DNA from 3 places in the Arthrobacter sp. P1_B4 genome. Region 1 is predicted to be linked to each of the others. Evidence: riboswitches for the same ligand, from Rfam matches in the RefSeq annotation. Region 1 holds a riboswitch; each other region holds the start of a gene.
The links. Region 1 has a riboswitch for cyclic di-AMP ahead of AC1D1W_RS11225 (NlpC/P60 family protein). Riboswitches for the same ligand answer to the same signal wherever they lie in the genome.
Positions count from the first base shown of each region.

Region 2: linked by a shared signal. The riboswitch ahead of AC1D1W_RS08880 (hypothetical protein) and the one ahead of AC1D1W_RS11225 (NlpC/P60 family protein) in region 1 are both predicted to bind cyclic di-AMP.
Region 3: linked by a shared signal. The riboswitch ahead of AC1D1W_RS10220 (aggregation-promoting factor C-terminal-like domain-containing protein) and the one ahead of AC1D1W_RS11225 (NlpC/P60 family protein) in region 1 are both predicted to bind cyclic di-AMP.

Region 1 is NZ_JBFTZW010000027.1:9,920-14,792, forward strand. It holds gene AC1D1W_RS11205 (molybdopterin molybdotransferase MoeA) at 1-25, opposite strand, end outside; gene AC1D1W_RS11210 (DUF6457 domain-containing protein) at 22-309, opposite strand; gene mobA (molybdenum cofactor guanylyltransferase) at 331-1,002, opposite strand; gene AC1D1W_RS11220 (HNH endonuclease) at 1,097-1,597, opposite strand; gene AC1D1W_RS11225 (NlpC/P60 family protein) at 1,817-2,587, opposite strand; cyclic di-AMP (ydaO/yuaA leader) riboswitch at 2,883-3,052, opposite strand; gene AC1D1W_RS11230 (M23 family metallopeptidase) at 3,189-4,010, opposite strand; cyclic di-AMP (ydaO/yuaA leader) riboswitch at 4,015-4,229, opposite strand; gene AC1D1W_RS11235 (iron-dependent transcriptional repressor DtxR) at 4,380-4,873, opposite strand, start outside.
Region 2 is NZ_JBFTZW010000016.1:20,224-25,096, reverse strand. It holds gene AC1D1W_RS08895 (DedA family protein) at 1-253, shown strand, start outside; gene AC1D1W_RS08890 (response regulator transcription factor) at 259-936, shown strand; gene AC1D1W_RS08885 (sensor histidine kinase) at 929-1,936, shown strand; gene AC1D1W_RS08880 (hypothetical protein) at 2,082-2,768, opposite strand; cyclic di-AMP (ydaO/yuaA leader) riboswitch at 2,776-2,978, opposite strand; gene AC1D1W_RS08875 (hypothetical protein) at 3,180-3,428, shown strand; gene AC1D1W_RS08870 (cation:proton antiporter) at 3,425-4,630, shown strand; gene AC1D1W_RS08865 (DNA alkylation repair protein) at 4,689-4,873, opposite strand, start outside.
Region 3 is NZ_JBFTZW010000021.1:36,891-41,763, reverse strand. It holds gene AC1D1W_RS10225 (hypothetical protein) at 91-693, shown strand; gene AC1D1W_RS10220 (aggregation-promoting factor C-terminal-like domain-containing protein) at 852-1,703, opposite strand; cyclic di-AMP (ydaO/yuaA leader) riboswitch at 1,703-1,862, opposite strand; gene AC1D1W_RS10215 (sensor histidine kinase) at 2,047-3,657, opposite strand; gene AC1D1W_RS10210 (response regulator transcription factor) at 3,679-4,419, opposite strand; gene AC1D1W_RS10205 (hypothetical protein) at 4,660-4,873, shown strand, end outside.

The DNA of each region.
Region 1 (4,873 bases):
TGCCGTCCGGGGCCGCAGCCGTCATGCCCCGGAAGTTTCGGCGGCTGCGTAGTCCTTGGCGAGCCGGCGGGCCACGGCCATCGCGGACTCCATGGACACGGAGTCCGTGGCCTGCCCGGAGCCGGAGGCCAGGCCGGCCGCAAAGCCGGCAATGAATGTGGTCAGCGGTGCCGCCGGGCGCACCACGGAATGGGCGGCCACGCCGGCCAGGGCGAGGACCTCATTCACGTCAATCTCAACGTCGTCCAGCTCCAGGGCCTGGAGCAGGGCACGGCACCAGTCTTCCAGTGTTTCGTCCTGGCTTTTCACCGTTTGCCTCCATGGTCGAGTTCAGCTGTGCAGAGCCGGGCCGGAGCCCGGACCGCCGTCGGGAATCCTGCCGGATACCCCCAGTGCGGACGCGTCATCCCAGGTGTCGACGTCATCCGTGGAACCCGGGGGAACGCGAACTTCCCGCACGTCCAGCCTAGCAAGAAGGGCGAACACCGACGCGTTTTCCAGCCGGTCCCGGGACGCGGCGTCCGCGACAGAACGTTGTAGCACGGCCGTGCCATAAAAGCCCACGAGCGGCTGTTTCCGACTGTCGGCCGAGACGGCCATGACGCCGTCGGCCCCACCCCTTTCCGGTGTGCCTGCAGCAGACGCGGCCAGCGCCTCGGCCAGGGCACGGACCGCGCCGGCCGACCGGGGCATGTCACACGCCAGGACGAGGGTATAGGGCGCGGCTGCTGCGTGCCGGCTCGCGTGATCGGCGGCCAGGGCGGCCAGCCCCGCCGCGATGGCTGCGGCCGGACCCGCGAAGGGCGGCTCTTCCCGGCAGGTCAGGACGCCGCCGGGCAGGCCCCCGGGGTCGGGGCCGACGACGACGGTGCGCCCCGCCGCGCCCGCGGCCCGCAGTGACCGCTCCAGGAGGGTGGCGCCGTCGTAGATCAGCCCGGATTTGGGCACGCCGCCGAGGCGTGAGGACCGCCCCCCGGCGAGAATGATAGCATCGAACTCCATCGGTTCAGCCTAGCGCGGCGCCAGCGGCCACTGAACAAGCCGTAATGTGCGCCGGCAGCGTCTTCACCGGCTGATCAATCAGCTAGGAGGCCGATCAGGCAGCCGATTCAGGCAGCAGGAACGGATCCCAGGCCGGCGTCGGCTTCTCGAGTTCCTTGATCTGCCAGGTGGCACCTTTTGGCGGGCCCGGAACAAAACCGATCTTCCAGCCCATCTCCGCCGGCGTATGGTCGCTCTTGGCGTTGTTGCACCGCAGGCACGCCGCCACCAGGTTCTCCCAGGAGTCGGCTCCGCCCCGCGATTTGGGCTGGATGTGGTCGATGGTGTGGGCAGCCTTGCCGCAGTACGCGCAGCGGTGGGCATCCCGGCGCAGCACGCCGCGGCGGCTCACCGCAGTCATCGTGTTGTACCTTGGCCGGATGTAGCGGTTCAGCAGGATCACGGACGGGCGGCCCAAAATGTCCTGGGGGCCGACCACGGGGTCGTCCCCTTCGGCCACCACGCTGGCCTTTCCGGTCAGGACAAGGACGAGCGCCCGGCGGAAGGTGATGACCGCCAGCGGTTCATATCCAGCATTCAGAACGAGAGTGCGCATCCGCATACCTCTTCACGGCCGCACCCGCCAGCGGCACGAGGGCCGGCTGCCCTCTGCATGGTCGGGCTATGGATCGACAACACAAGAGTAAACACTCAAGTGCCGGATCACCGAATATTTTTTCACCGGCGCGGTCCTCAGCGCGGAAAGTTCACTGCGCGGCAACGCGAAAGACCCCCGCCTGGAGGCGGGGGTCTTTCGGAATGCTGGGGTTCGTGCTTAGGCGCCGACGCGGATGAAGACCGGGCCGGAGCCGACGTTGACGCTGTACAGCGCGGTGGTGCCGCCGTTCCAGCCGCCGTGCACTGCCATGCCGTTGCCTACGTAGACCGCGATGTGAGCCATGCCCACGCCGCCGTTCTGGTAGTAGGCGAGGTCGCCCGGGCGTGCCTCGGCGGCGCTCACGGTGCGGCCCAGGGACAGGTAACCTGCCGGCCAGCCGTGGTAGTGGATGCCGGCCGCGGCCAGGGCGTTGGTGGCGAGGGCGGTGCAGTCCTGCGCCACGCCGATCTGTGCGTAGGCAGCAGCGGCGATGGTCGCGCCTGCGCCGCTTCCGATGCCCGCGGGGGCCTGGGCAGCGACGCCGCCGCTGACGCCAAGCTCGGTGCCGCCGGCGCGGGTGGCTGTAGCCGTGGCCGTGGCGTCCTGGACCTTCACGACGGGCTTGGGAGCCTCGACGACGGGAGCCGGCGTGGTGGTCACGGCGGGCTTCTCGTAGGAGATCGCGATGGTGGAAGCGGCCGAGATGGTGGCCGGAGCTGCGGACTGGACTTCCAGGGCCGAAGCGGAGGTGGATTCGCGCTGAACATTGGTTTCAGCAGCGTTGGCTGCGATTCCGCTGGTCAGGACCAGACCGGAAGCTGCGGCGATGACCGCGGCCTGACGGCCCATGCCGCCGGCGTTGTCGCCGACAGCCTTAGCAATTACAGCCAGCGAGTTGGTCTTGGTGACCTCGGCGCGGTGCCGTGCAACGTTTGCACGAGTAGTCATTAAGTTCTCTCTTTCGTGATCCTTGGACCGCGCGCTTTCGGGCACGGACTGAGGACGCTCCGGCATCTTGGGGGTACGCCGGATCGCCCCGAAATGGGTTACTTAGCGAAGGGTGTACTGCGAAGACGCGCCAAAAGCGGAAACTGCATGCTGTCCGGGCTCGGTAGCGATTGAGCCTGCGGAACGTGATCCAATCCGGGCGCCGGCAAGGGCGGCACGTGATGTGGATTCCAGCGGGCTCGACAGAGCCTCGCCGGTGCGCATGCGCGCAGAATTGTGGCGTGAAGACACGAAAGTAGCCTCTCCCAATGCCTACGAGGTGAGCTGTCGGATTCGGATGGGAGTCACCCGGCCGCGCTGCTTCCTGGGAAGCTTTGCGACTTAACCCCAAGGCCTTCTTTCGAAGGCCAAAATTGGTTCCCCCGCCCCTGCCAGACGATGTAATGCGAACGGACCTTGAGCGGTGGCAGAGCTAGGCAATCCACTCAAGAGCGCCAACTTCGGAAAAGTTGGCGTGCTTCAAACCCTACAGCAGTCCTGATCCAATGTCACATTCAGATCACGGCGTGTCACAGGAAGTTGAGAGCAGCCCATCGTCTTTTTAGAGCCAGCCGAGCGGGTCAACGACATCGCCGTTGACCATCACTTCAAAGTGGAGGTGGCAGCCCGTGGAGGCGCCGGTGGTTCCGCTCATGGCGACGACGTCACCGCGGAAAACCTTCTGGCCGACCTTGACCGAAGCCGAGGACAGGTGGTTGTACGTGGTCTCCAGGCCGTTGCCGTGATCGATGACCACGCGGTTCCCCCCGCCGAAGGGATGCCAGCCGTTGAAGGTCACGGTGCCGCTGGCGGCCGCGTGGACCGCCGTGCCGCACTGGGCGGCGAAATCCTGGCCGCGGTGGAACTCCCCCGCGCCCCCGGTAATGGGGCTGACACGGTAGCCGAAGGGCGAGGCCGTGACCAGCTGGTCGAGCGGCGCACCCAGGGTGCCGGCCGATGCCGCGCGGGTGATCGTGCCCACAGACTGGGCGCTCAGCAGCTGCTTGAGTTTCCCGTCCGGATCGCCCTTCGTGGTGACGGCCGTGCGGTTGAAGTCGACCTTGGCGGCGGCGGCAGCGGTGACATCCGGCTGCACGGCGGCGGAGAGCGCGCCGGATCCGCCCGGATTCGAAGCCATCACCGGGCTCGTGACGGGGACCGTCACGGTAAGAACCAGACCAGTTGCGGCCAGTGCGATCCCGGCCTTCTGCCCGACTCCGCTTGCCGCGGCAAAGTCCGTGACCTGGCGGAACGGACTGCGACGGCGACGGCGTTCATCGCGGTGCACGTCCCGCGGGCGTTCGGCCGTGTGTGCGACGACGGGACGCGGCTCCGGAGCGGGACCGGTCGCGCGGCGACGGCCCCTGGCGGTCTGGGTGGTCAAGAAGGGTTCCTCTCTGGATGGCCTGCGAAGTTAGCTGTCGGATTCGGGTCAGAGAGATCAAAGACCCGGTCCGCCGTTGCAGGCAGCCACGCACAGAGGCATCCCTAGGGGATCCTTCGGTGGAAGCTGCTTGCCGCTGACGGACTTCACCCCAAGGCTGCCGAAGTAGCAGCCGAAAGTGGTTCCCCCGCCCCTGCCAGGAGGTAGTTCTGCGACTGATCCGCTGGCAGGGCTCGGCTTCGGATCAGGTAACGCTTTGGTATCGGTACTGGGCACTAACTATAGGCGATTAAGCCGCCCGGTAATAAATCCGTAACCGCAATTGTGGACAACTCGTGGGTGGTCCCATGACCGGCGCGTGGTGGCTGGTCAGGCGACTGTTACAAAGACGTGCGCGGCAACCTCGGGCGGCAGCTCCAGGGCACCTTCGATATCGGGGACGCGGACCGAGATGTACTCCCCCACCCGCTCCAGCGAGACCAGCGCGCCAGGCCTGATTCCGCCCTCGTCGAGCTGGGCCAGAAGCTCCGGCTCCACCTGGATCGGCTCCGCGAGCCGATTGACCGTAACCCGGGAAGTTACCCCGTAGCCGGCCATGGCCTCCAGCAGGTTCACGGGCCTGTCCACGGGGGCGCCGTTGGGCACGCCGCCAAGATCCGCAAGCCCCGGAATAGGGTTTCCGTAAGGCGAGACTGTCGGGTGGTTGAGCATCTCGAAGATTCTTCGCTCGACGCGTTCGCTCATGACATGTTCCCAGCGGCACGCTTCCTCGTGGACGTAGGCCCAGTCGAGCCCGATCACGTCCGCGAGGAGGCGTTCGGCCAGACGATGCTTGCGCATGACACCGATTGCACGTTTCCGTC
Region 2 (4,873 bases), on a different contig from region 1:
CGGCGCCGTCGCCTGGGCGGCCTCCGTGACGATGCTTGGCACCTGGCTGGGGCATTTTGACATCATCGCCAGGAACATCGACGCCATCGTCGTGGCCATGGTGCTCGTCTCCGTCGTGCCGGGGGTGGTGCAGCTCCTCAAACGCCGCCGGAACTCCCGCCGCGCCGCCGCAGCCGCAGACAAAGCCGCCGGCGACACGGCAGAAGAACCTGGGGCCGGACTGCGGACTGAGGAAATGGCCGCGGAAGAATAGCTGACATGACCTCCACTGACCTTCCGTCCCTGCTGCTCGTCGAGGACGACGCCGTCCTGGGACCGCTCATCGCCGAGCTCCTGGACCCGGACTACCGGATCCAGTTGGTCACCAACGGCCGCGACGGCCTCCACCACGGGCTGACCGGGAGCTGGGACGTCATGGTGGTGGACCGCGGGCTGCCCGCCATGGACGGCATCGCCCTCATCACGGCTTTGCGGTCGAAAGGCATTGCCACGCCCATCCTGATCCTGACCGCGCTGGGCGATGCCGACGAAAAAGTCAGGGGCCTGGACGCCGGCGCCAACGATTACGTGACCAAGCCGTTCGACGCCGGCGAACTGGCAGCACGCCTGCGCGCACTGACGCGGACTTTCACTCCCCCGGCCCCGACACCGGTGGCGATCGGGGACTGGGAACTGGATCCAACGCAGCGCTCCGTCCGTTCTGTCTACGGGCAAACGGTGTCACTGACCGCAAAGGAAGGCCAGCTGCTGGCAGCCCTTGCCGCGGAACCGGACCGCGTCTTCACCCGGGATGAGCTCCTCGCGGCGTGCTTCCACGCCTCGGAACAGCCCGGCGTGATCGATACCTATGTTCATCACCTGCGCCGGAAGATCTCCAAAGCCGTGATCCGCACGGTGCACGGCCTCGGATACCAGATCGGCGAAGCCCATGAGTGACGGCTTGCCGGCCGGCGGAAATCCGGACCACTCCATCCTGCGCAAGGCTTCCCTCAAGGTCGCGGTGCGGATCAGTGCTGCGTGCGCGGTCATGGTTCTCGGGCTGCTCGCCGCCACGGCACTGTACCTCACGAACCAACTGGCCCATCCTGAAGTGCCGGGCTCGGCGACGGCCGGGACGGCCTACACCTACCTGGATTCCAAGGATGTCCTCGAAGCCATGATCATCGCCGGGGTAGCGGGAATCCTGCTGGCCGGCATCGTCGGGTGGCTCAGCGCGCGCAGCGCGATTCGTCCCCTCAGTGATGCCCTGGCAAGGGAGCGGCGTTTCGTCCAGGACGCCAGCCACGAATTGCGCACGCCATTGACCATCCTGGACACCAGGATCCAGCTGGCCCAGCGCAACACTGTGCCCGGCTCCAGGCAAAGCCACGACCTGGCCCGGATCCGGGAGGACGCCGCGACGCTGACAGGGATTGTCAACGAACTGCTCCTCGCGGCAACCGCGGAGGCCCCGGACCGCTCCGCGCCCCCTGCCGACCTCGCCGACGCTGCCGCCAGCGTCGCCGGCAGCCTCCAGCAGGTGGCAGAGCAGCGGCAGGTGCGCCTGGAATTCTCTGCCGCTGCCCGGCCGCTGGCCCGGATCGAGAAGAATGCGCTGCGGCGTGCCGTGCTGGCCCTGGCGGACAACGCGCTGGCCCACACGCCTCCGGGCGGCCGCGTGTCCATCACGACCTCAATCGAGCAGAAGCGCGCCGTGATCACGGTGGCGGACTCCGGGACCGGAATCACCGGCGTCGATCAGGCCCGGATCTTTGACCGGTTCGTGCGGACGGCCGGCACCGGCACCTCACAGGGACAGCGGAGCTTTGGCATCGGCCTGGCCCTGGTCCGGGAGATTGCCGTCGCGGCCGGGGGCACCGTCGAGGTGGCCGCGACGGGCGGCGAGGGAACCGTCATGAAATTGACGCTTCCGCTCATGGGCAGCGGGAATCCCTGAGGACCCTGCGCCGGGGAAAGCTATGCCATCGGGATCCCGGAGCCCCGAATGCGGAGACAGGAAAGACCGGCGGTCGAGTTGCCCCCAAGGGAACTCGAGCGCCGGTCTTTCCGGACTGTCTGGCCCCGGGTCGGGGCCGTGCGGCTTAGGCGCGGACGAACGTCACGCCGCCGGTCGCGGTGAGCCAGGACAGCGGGTGGACCATGGTCTGGTTCTTGCCGTTCATGCCGCCACTGACCACCTGGCCGTTGCCGGCGTAAATGCCGACGTGGCCGGACTGGACCACCATGTCACCGGGCTGCGGCGTCGCTACAACGGTTCCAAGGCCAAGGAACGCGCGGGGACCGATGTCGCCAACGGGCTTACCCGCGGCGCCAAGGGCCTTTTCCACCATGGCAGTGCAGTCCTGGGTGATGCCCACCTGGCTGTAGGCGGCCGAGAGCATGATGGCGTTGCGTCCGCCCGCGGGCGCCGCGGCCGGCGCTGCTGCCGGAGCTGCTGCCGGAGCGGCCTGCACCTGGATGACCGGCTTGGCCGGAGCCTTGGGCGCCGCCGCCGGGGCTGCAGTGGGAGCCGGAGCCGGCGCGACGGGCTGTTCGATGACCGGCGCGGCAACAGAATCCACTGCGGGGCGCTCGAAGCTGATCTTGACGTTTGAATCGGCACTGACGGGGGCACTGACCTGTCCGGCGATGTCGACGTTCGACGCCGGAGCAGAGTCACGCTGCACGGGGGCGGTGGCGGCGTTGGCCGCCATTCCGCTGGTCAGGACCAGGCCGGATGCGGCGGCGAGGACGGCGGCATGGCGCGCAAAAGTATTGACTGAAGTCATGAAAAATGTAGCCTCTCCCAATGCCTGCGAGGTGAGCTGTCGGATTCGGATGGGAGGCACCCGGCCYCACTCCCGGGCCCGTCGTTGCGGGCACTGTGCGGCTTCACCCCAAGACCTGCATATCAGCAGGTCAAAAGTGGTTTCCCCGTCTCTGCCGGACGTTGATGCGAGTTACCCCCGGGCCGCGGCAGAGTTAGGCAATCGGCTGGGGAGCGCCCGTATCGGAGACAACAGGCACTCATCAACCGTAGCGCGAACCGCACCCGAAAGTCACATTCAGGTAACGGAGCCATGATGCCGGGCCGCAATTTGCCCATAGGGCGGCGCCGTTTCCGAACATAGGATGATGCCATCAGCACCACCGGAAGCGGAGGCCCGAAAATGAACAGCCATTGTGTCGCCATCTGCCAGTTGAGCACTCAGCCCCAAGAGGATTTCGACGTCAACACCGAGCTGCTGATCCTCGACGGCGGGGACGTCCACGTGAGCACCTGGGACGCGGAACCGCGCGACGGGGGTTTCGACGAGCACATCCTCAATGACCGGGTGGACGCGCTCGGGTACATGGTTGTCAACGACTGGGCCTTCCTGGACGGCAAGGCCTACGCGGTGGTGGAACGGCGGTCAGGCCCGGCGCCGGCCGGCCGCCGCGAACCGTGACCTTCCTGTCCCTGGCGCTGATCGCCGTCATCGCCCTGGCTGGCCCCCTGCTGGCCCTGCCGGCGCGCTGGCACTTGCCTGTCATGCTGGGTGAGCTGCTGGCCGGCATCGCGATCGGGCGCTCAGGGCTGGCCCTGGTGGACCCCGCGGACCCGACGTTCACCCTGCTGGCCAATATCGGGTTTGCGCTGATGATGTTCGTGGCAGGCACCCACGTTCCCGTGCGGGATCCGCACATCCGTGGCGCCCTCGGCAAAGGCTCCCGCCGGGCGATGGTGGCCGCAGCGGCAGCGGTGGTGGTCGGAACCGGCATCGGACTGCTGTTCGGGACTGGACATGCTCCCCTCTACGTCGTGCTGCTGGCGTCCTCGTCGGCAGCCCTGGTGCTTCCAATCGTCGATTCCCTGCGCCTCGGCGGGCCAGATGTCGTCGCTATGACAGCGCAGGTGGCAATTGCCGACACAGCCTGCATTGTGGCGTTGCCGCTCCTGGTGGATCCGCCCCACGCAGTCCAGGCGGCGCTGGGTGTCCTCGCGGTGACCGGGTGCGCGGTAGTGCTCTTTGTCGGCTTGCGCTGGCTGGAGCGCCAAGGAATCCGTCGGCGCGTGCACCGGCTCTCGGAAAGCCGCAAGTTTGCCCTGGAGCTACGGATCCAGCTGGCCGTGCTCTTCACCCTGGCCGGTGTCGCGACGTGGAGCAATGTGTCTGTGATGATGGCAGGCTTTTCTTTCGGCCTGGTGATGGCTGCGGTCGGCGAACCGCGGCGGCTGGCCCGGCAACTGTTCGCGCTCAGCGACGGCTTCCTGGGTCCGCTCTTCTTCGTGTGGCTGGGTGCATCGCTGACGCTCAAGGACCTGGCCGGGCACCCGGACATGATGGCCCTCGGCCTGTTGCTGGGGGCCGGGGCCCTGCTGGCGCACGCCGACCTGGCTTTCCTGGGACTCCCGCTGTCGCTGGGGGTGTTGTCAGCGGCGCAGCTTGGCGTACCGGTGGCTGCGGCGAGCATCGGCACGCAGCTTCAGGTCCTGCTCCCAGGCGAGGCCGCGGCCCTGCTGGTGGGAGCGCTTGTCACCATAGCCGCGAGCGCAGTCGCCGGGTCACGGGCGGCGAGGACTTTCGCGGTCCCGGCAAATGCTGGCGGCAAGTCCGGAAATTCCGGCAGCGCCGTCGAGCAGGGCGATCCGGGGGGTCCGACGGCCTGACAGTCCGAATGTCTACATGCCCGGACCAAAGCCGAGCCGGCGGCGAAGGTTCGGATCGTCATTCTCCAACGGATGTGAATTGCAGCTCCGGCCTCCGCTTTGCCATCTCTGCCAGGACCCGGGAGACGGCATCCCGGACAGCCGTGCCGTCGGCGTCGAACATGCCGCCCGGTTCGCCGAGCACCGCGTTGGCGTGCCGGACGAACCTGTCCCAGTCCCCCGCGCCCGCGCGCAGCGCCAGCA
Region 3 (4,873 bases), on a different contig from region 1:
TATCTGCCGCGGCATACCCGGGGGGCGGCTGGGATAGGCTCTTGGGACCGAAACGAGCATTGATTCCAACTGTAAGGGGCGGGGAATTCCTTGGATCTATTGGGCGGCATGGGCCGCGACGAGCTCCGCATCTTTTCGTGGGTTGCGGCCACCGTCTTCGCGCTTGTGGCCGGCGTCTGGCGTCCGCGCAGGCTTTATTGGACTGCCCTTGGTTCCGTCCTGCTCTTCGCGGCCCTCAACGCGGGTGCCGGGATCTACGTCCTGAACCATTTCGGTGATTCGCGCTGGTCTGCAGGGGGAGAACCGCCGCTGAGCGCTCCGTCGTTTTCCGGGACGCCAGTCGTGGGGCAGTTTCTGGGCCCACTGGACTCCGCTCTGAACGGAGTGGTTGGTGGGGTGAACGAGTTCCTGGCATTCAAGCAGGCACTTCCCGTAGCGCTGGACTTCCTTGCCGCATCCGGCTGGGCCCTGCTGGTGTCGTTCCCGCTTGCCGTTCTCGCCGCCGGCATCAGTTTCGCCGTGGCCAGGCGCCGAACAGCGGACTTCGAGAAATACCGTGCCACCGTTGACCTCCTCAAGGATGAGCTTGAGCAGGTCAAGCGGCAAATTTCTGCAGGGAATGCCGTCTACACGGCACTCCCTGCAGAGGACGAGGTCAATGATGTGCGGCCCAGACTGGCGCGCCGAGGATGATTCAGGTGCGTGCTGGAGTTGGCGTAGGTCCACTTAGCCATGTGGAGGCCGCCAAACCGAGCTGTGAAAAAACCGCCATTCTCGGCTAGCAGTCACACACAGGAGGCCCCGGATCCACGTGGATCCGTGGCCTCCTGTCCGGGCTGGTTAGGGCCGGTTTAGTACCAGTTGTGTGCGTAGTGGAAGTTCAGGGCGCCGCAGGGGGAGCCGTAGCGCGACTTGACGTAGTTCAGACCCCAGTTGATCTGGGTCCGGTAGTTGGTCATGTAATCGGCGCCGGCGCTCGCCATCTTCGAGGCGGGCAGGGACTGGACCACGCCGTAGGCGCCGCTGCTGGCGTTCGTGGCGGTGGTCTTCCAGTCGGATTCCTTGGTCCACAGCTTGTGCAGGCACTGCATCTGGCCGGGTGCCCAGCCATAGCTTCCCAGCTGGGACGCGGCGTAGGCCTGCGCGCCGGCGGGGTCGTCGATTGCGACCGGTGCGGGTGCCGGTGCGGGGGCCGGAGCGGCTGCCGGTGCCGGAGCGGGAGCGGGAGCTGCCGCGGGAACCGGAGCGGGAGCGGGGGCTGCCGCGGGAACCGGAGCAGGTGCGGGGGCTGCCGCTGCTGCCGGCGCGGCAGCAGCTGGGGCAGGGATCAGCGCTTCGGCTGCCTTAACCTCCGAGATCTGGGGAGCCACGTTCTTTTCCGCTGGAGCGCCCGGCCCAGCCACCTGGACCCGCTCGAAGTTGAGCTTGGCCAGCGGGTCGGCGATCGTGGCCGCCTGGCTCGCAACATTCGCCGTGTGGGCGCCCGGCTCTGCCGCCTGGCTGGCGGCGCCGCCACCCAGCAGCAGTGCGCACGCGGCGGTGACGACGGCGGCACGGCGGCCGGTTACACCGAGCCCGGCGGCGAACCGCGACAGGGCGGATGCCTGCTTGACCGGTTCGGCGCGGTGGCGCGACTTGGCTGCGCCAACTGAGCGGGAATGCGAACCGCCGTCAGGGCGTGTTTGTACCTGGAATTCAGTCATGGTGGCCTCTCAACGCCGGCGGAGTTAGCTGTCGGGTTCGGATGAGGTCATCCGGCCGCACGGAACATCACGTGTCGGCTTCACCCCGAGGGCGCATGAAAGCAGAATGCCCGGGAACTCTGGGTCCCCCGCCTCTGCCTGGTCCAGCGGAATCCGGGAAGCGGCAGAGTTTGGCGTCCGTCCGGATATGCGGCACCGATGGCGGCGCACGCTAACGACGCTACAGGACCTGGCCGCTTAAGTCACATTTTGGTAACAGGAGTCACAGTGCCGGGGTGTCGGGTTGCGCCGGGTTCACGGGCCGGCCGGTCCGGGCCGTTTGCGCCGACGGCGGCCGTTCCGGTTAAGCCGGCGGCGGCGCGGGGGGCAGCCGCACGGCGAACTCCGTGCGGCCCGGCCGGGACGTGACCTCGACTGTTCCTCCGTGGGCCTCCACGATCGACTGGACAATGGACAGGCCCAACCCGCTGGTGCCCTCGGACGTCGGCGCGGCGGTCGCCGTGCCGTGACCTCCGCGGCTGCCGGAAACGGCGCCGGAGGACGAGCGTGCGGGAGCCCCGGACCCGACCCTCGCCGTCGCGACGGCAGAATCGGCGGGGACGGCTGCGGGGTTCGACGCCGGATTGGTGCGCGAGGCGTCGGCCCGGGCGAAACGGGCGAAGACCCGGCCGATAAATTCCGGGGCGATGCCGCTGCCGTTGTCTGTCACGGTGACCACGGCACTGCCGTCAGCCGAGCGCATAACGCCCGTGACCACCTTGGTCCCGGGTTCCGTGTGCTTGCGCGCATTGGACAGCAGGTTGGCGAGGACCTGGTGAAGCTGGGTCGCATCACCGCGTACCACCACGGGCTCGTCCGGAAGTTCCAGTTGCCAGATGCGGTCCGGGGCCATGACTTTCTCATCGCTGACCGTCTCGATGGCCAGCTGGGTGAGGTCGACGTCGGAGATTTTGAGCGGCTGCCCCTCGTCCAGGCGCGCCAGCAGCAGCAGGTCCTCCACGAGCGTGGTCATCCGCTCGGACTGGCTTTGCACACGGGCGAGGGACCTCTCGCCGTCGGGGGTGAAATGCTCGGTCATCCGCATCAGCTCCGTGTAGCCGCGGATGGCCGTCAGCGGGGTGCGGAGCTCGTGTGAGGCGTCGGCGACGAACTGCCGGACCTTCATCTCACTCTCCTGCCGCGCCTCGAGAGCGTTGGAGACGTTGTCCAGCATCTTGTTCAGCGCGTAGCCCACGCTGCCCACTTCCGTTCCGGGATGGGCAGCCGACGTCGGGACGCGGACCCCGAGCGCCACCTCGCCGGCGTCCAGCGGGAGACGGGAGACGTTGGTGGCGACCTCGGAGAGCTGTTCCAGCGGCTTCATGGTCCGCCGGATCAGGGCCGTGCCGGCGAGCCCGATCAGCACGAGCCCGCCTGCGGACACCACCACCATGGTCCAGACCAGGGAGGCCAAGGTGTTTTGTTTTTCAGCCAGCGGGAGTCCGGTCACAATCACGTCGCCGTACGGTGTACGCGCGGCCGTGAGCCGGTAGGCGCCGGCCGAAAGGCTGCGGTCCACGGACACGCCGCTCGGGGTCAGGGCCAGGAGAACCTTGTTGTCGGAGGGGGAGAGGCTCTTGACCGCGCCGTCCCCGGCCAGGAATCCGGCCCTGCTGACTTCGCCGTCGACTATCCGTGCGTTAAGCGTCCCGACGCCCTGTCCCCGGGCTTCGAGGGGGTCGGGGCGCCTGCCCGAATCGTCCGAGGAGGGCCGGCCGAACTCGCTCGAACGGTGGGAGGCCTGGTCCAGCTGGGTGTCGAGCTGCCGGGTGAGGAAGAGGTCCATGGAGGCGTAGCTGAACAAGCCCACAGCGCCGCAGATGGCCACGAGCAGCGCCATGGCGACCAGGACCAGCCGGGTGCGCAAATGCCACGTCGACGGGTTGCGCCAGTCGTGTCCGGGGACGCGGGTCATGCCGGAAAGTGAGGGCACGGATCAGTCCGCCGGTTTCAGGACGTACCCGGCTCCGCGCACCGTGTGGATCATGGGAGCGTGGTTGGCGTCGACCTTCTTGCGGAGGTAGGAAATGTACAGTTCCACGATGTTCGCCTGGCCGCCGAAGTCGTAGTCCCAGACACGGTCCAGGATCTGGGCCTTGCTGATGACCCGTTTCGGGTTTTCCATGAGGTAGCGCAGCAGCTCGAACTGCGTGGCGGTCAGGTGCATTTCCTCACCGGCCCGGGTGACTTCGCGGGTGTCGACGTTGAGCACGAGGTCTCCCACCACGAGTTCGGCGGTGTCCATGGCGGCCACTCCGGAGCGCTGGACCAGCCGGTGCAGGCGCAGCAGCACCTCTTCCATGCTGAACGGCTTGGTGACGTAGTCATCGCCGCCGGCCGCCAGTCCGGTGATGCGGTCCTGAACGGCATCCTTGGCGGTGAGGAACAGCGCCGGCACCTCAGGCGCGAACGCGCGGATCCTGTTCAGCAGTTCGACGCCGTCGAACCCGGGCAACATCACGTCCAGCACCAGCACGTCGGGGCGGAACTCCTTGGCGAGCCGGACGGCTCCGGGCCCGTCCTCGGCCACGGCCACGGACCAGCCGGCCATCCGCAGCCCCATGCTCATGAGCTCGGAGAGGCTGGGCTCGTCATCCACCACGAGGGCGCGGATGGGGGAGCCGTCCGGATGCGTGAGCTGGGGAAGGTTGTTGGTCATGGAGTGCGAAGTGGCCATGGGCACAACTCTCCGATCTGCCGGTTAGGCGGGGCTTTGGGGACCCTGTGCGGCACCTGTGAATCCCAGCCTAGCGAGCTGGATGCCGTTGCGGGACCGTACGGGCCGCAACGGCCATGTTCAATCCGCCCTTCCCGTCCGGCAACGTCACAGGCCGGGCTGTCGGCCCGCACAGCCCAAGCACAGGATCGCTCACCACGCTGGGGTGAACACCGATCCGCACCCTAAAGGAGAAATACCATGAGCGGTCAGCATCCCGGAGCCGGTTCCGGAGCAGCCCCCGAGTCAGCCCCTGTACCCGCCCCCACGCCCACCACCGGCGCGCCAGCGGCGCCCGCGCCCGTAACCACACCCCGTACTGCCTGGCAGTCCGGCGCCGGACACACCGACGGCGGAACAGTCCAAACCGGGCACGCCGATGCCGGACACGCTGACGCCGGACAGGCTGACGCCG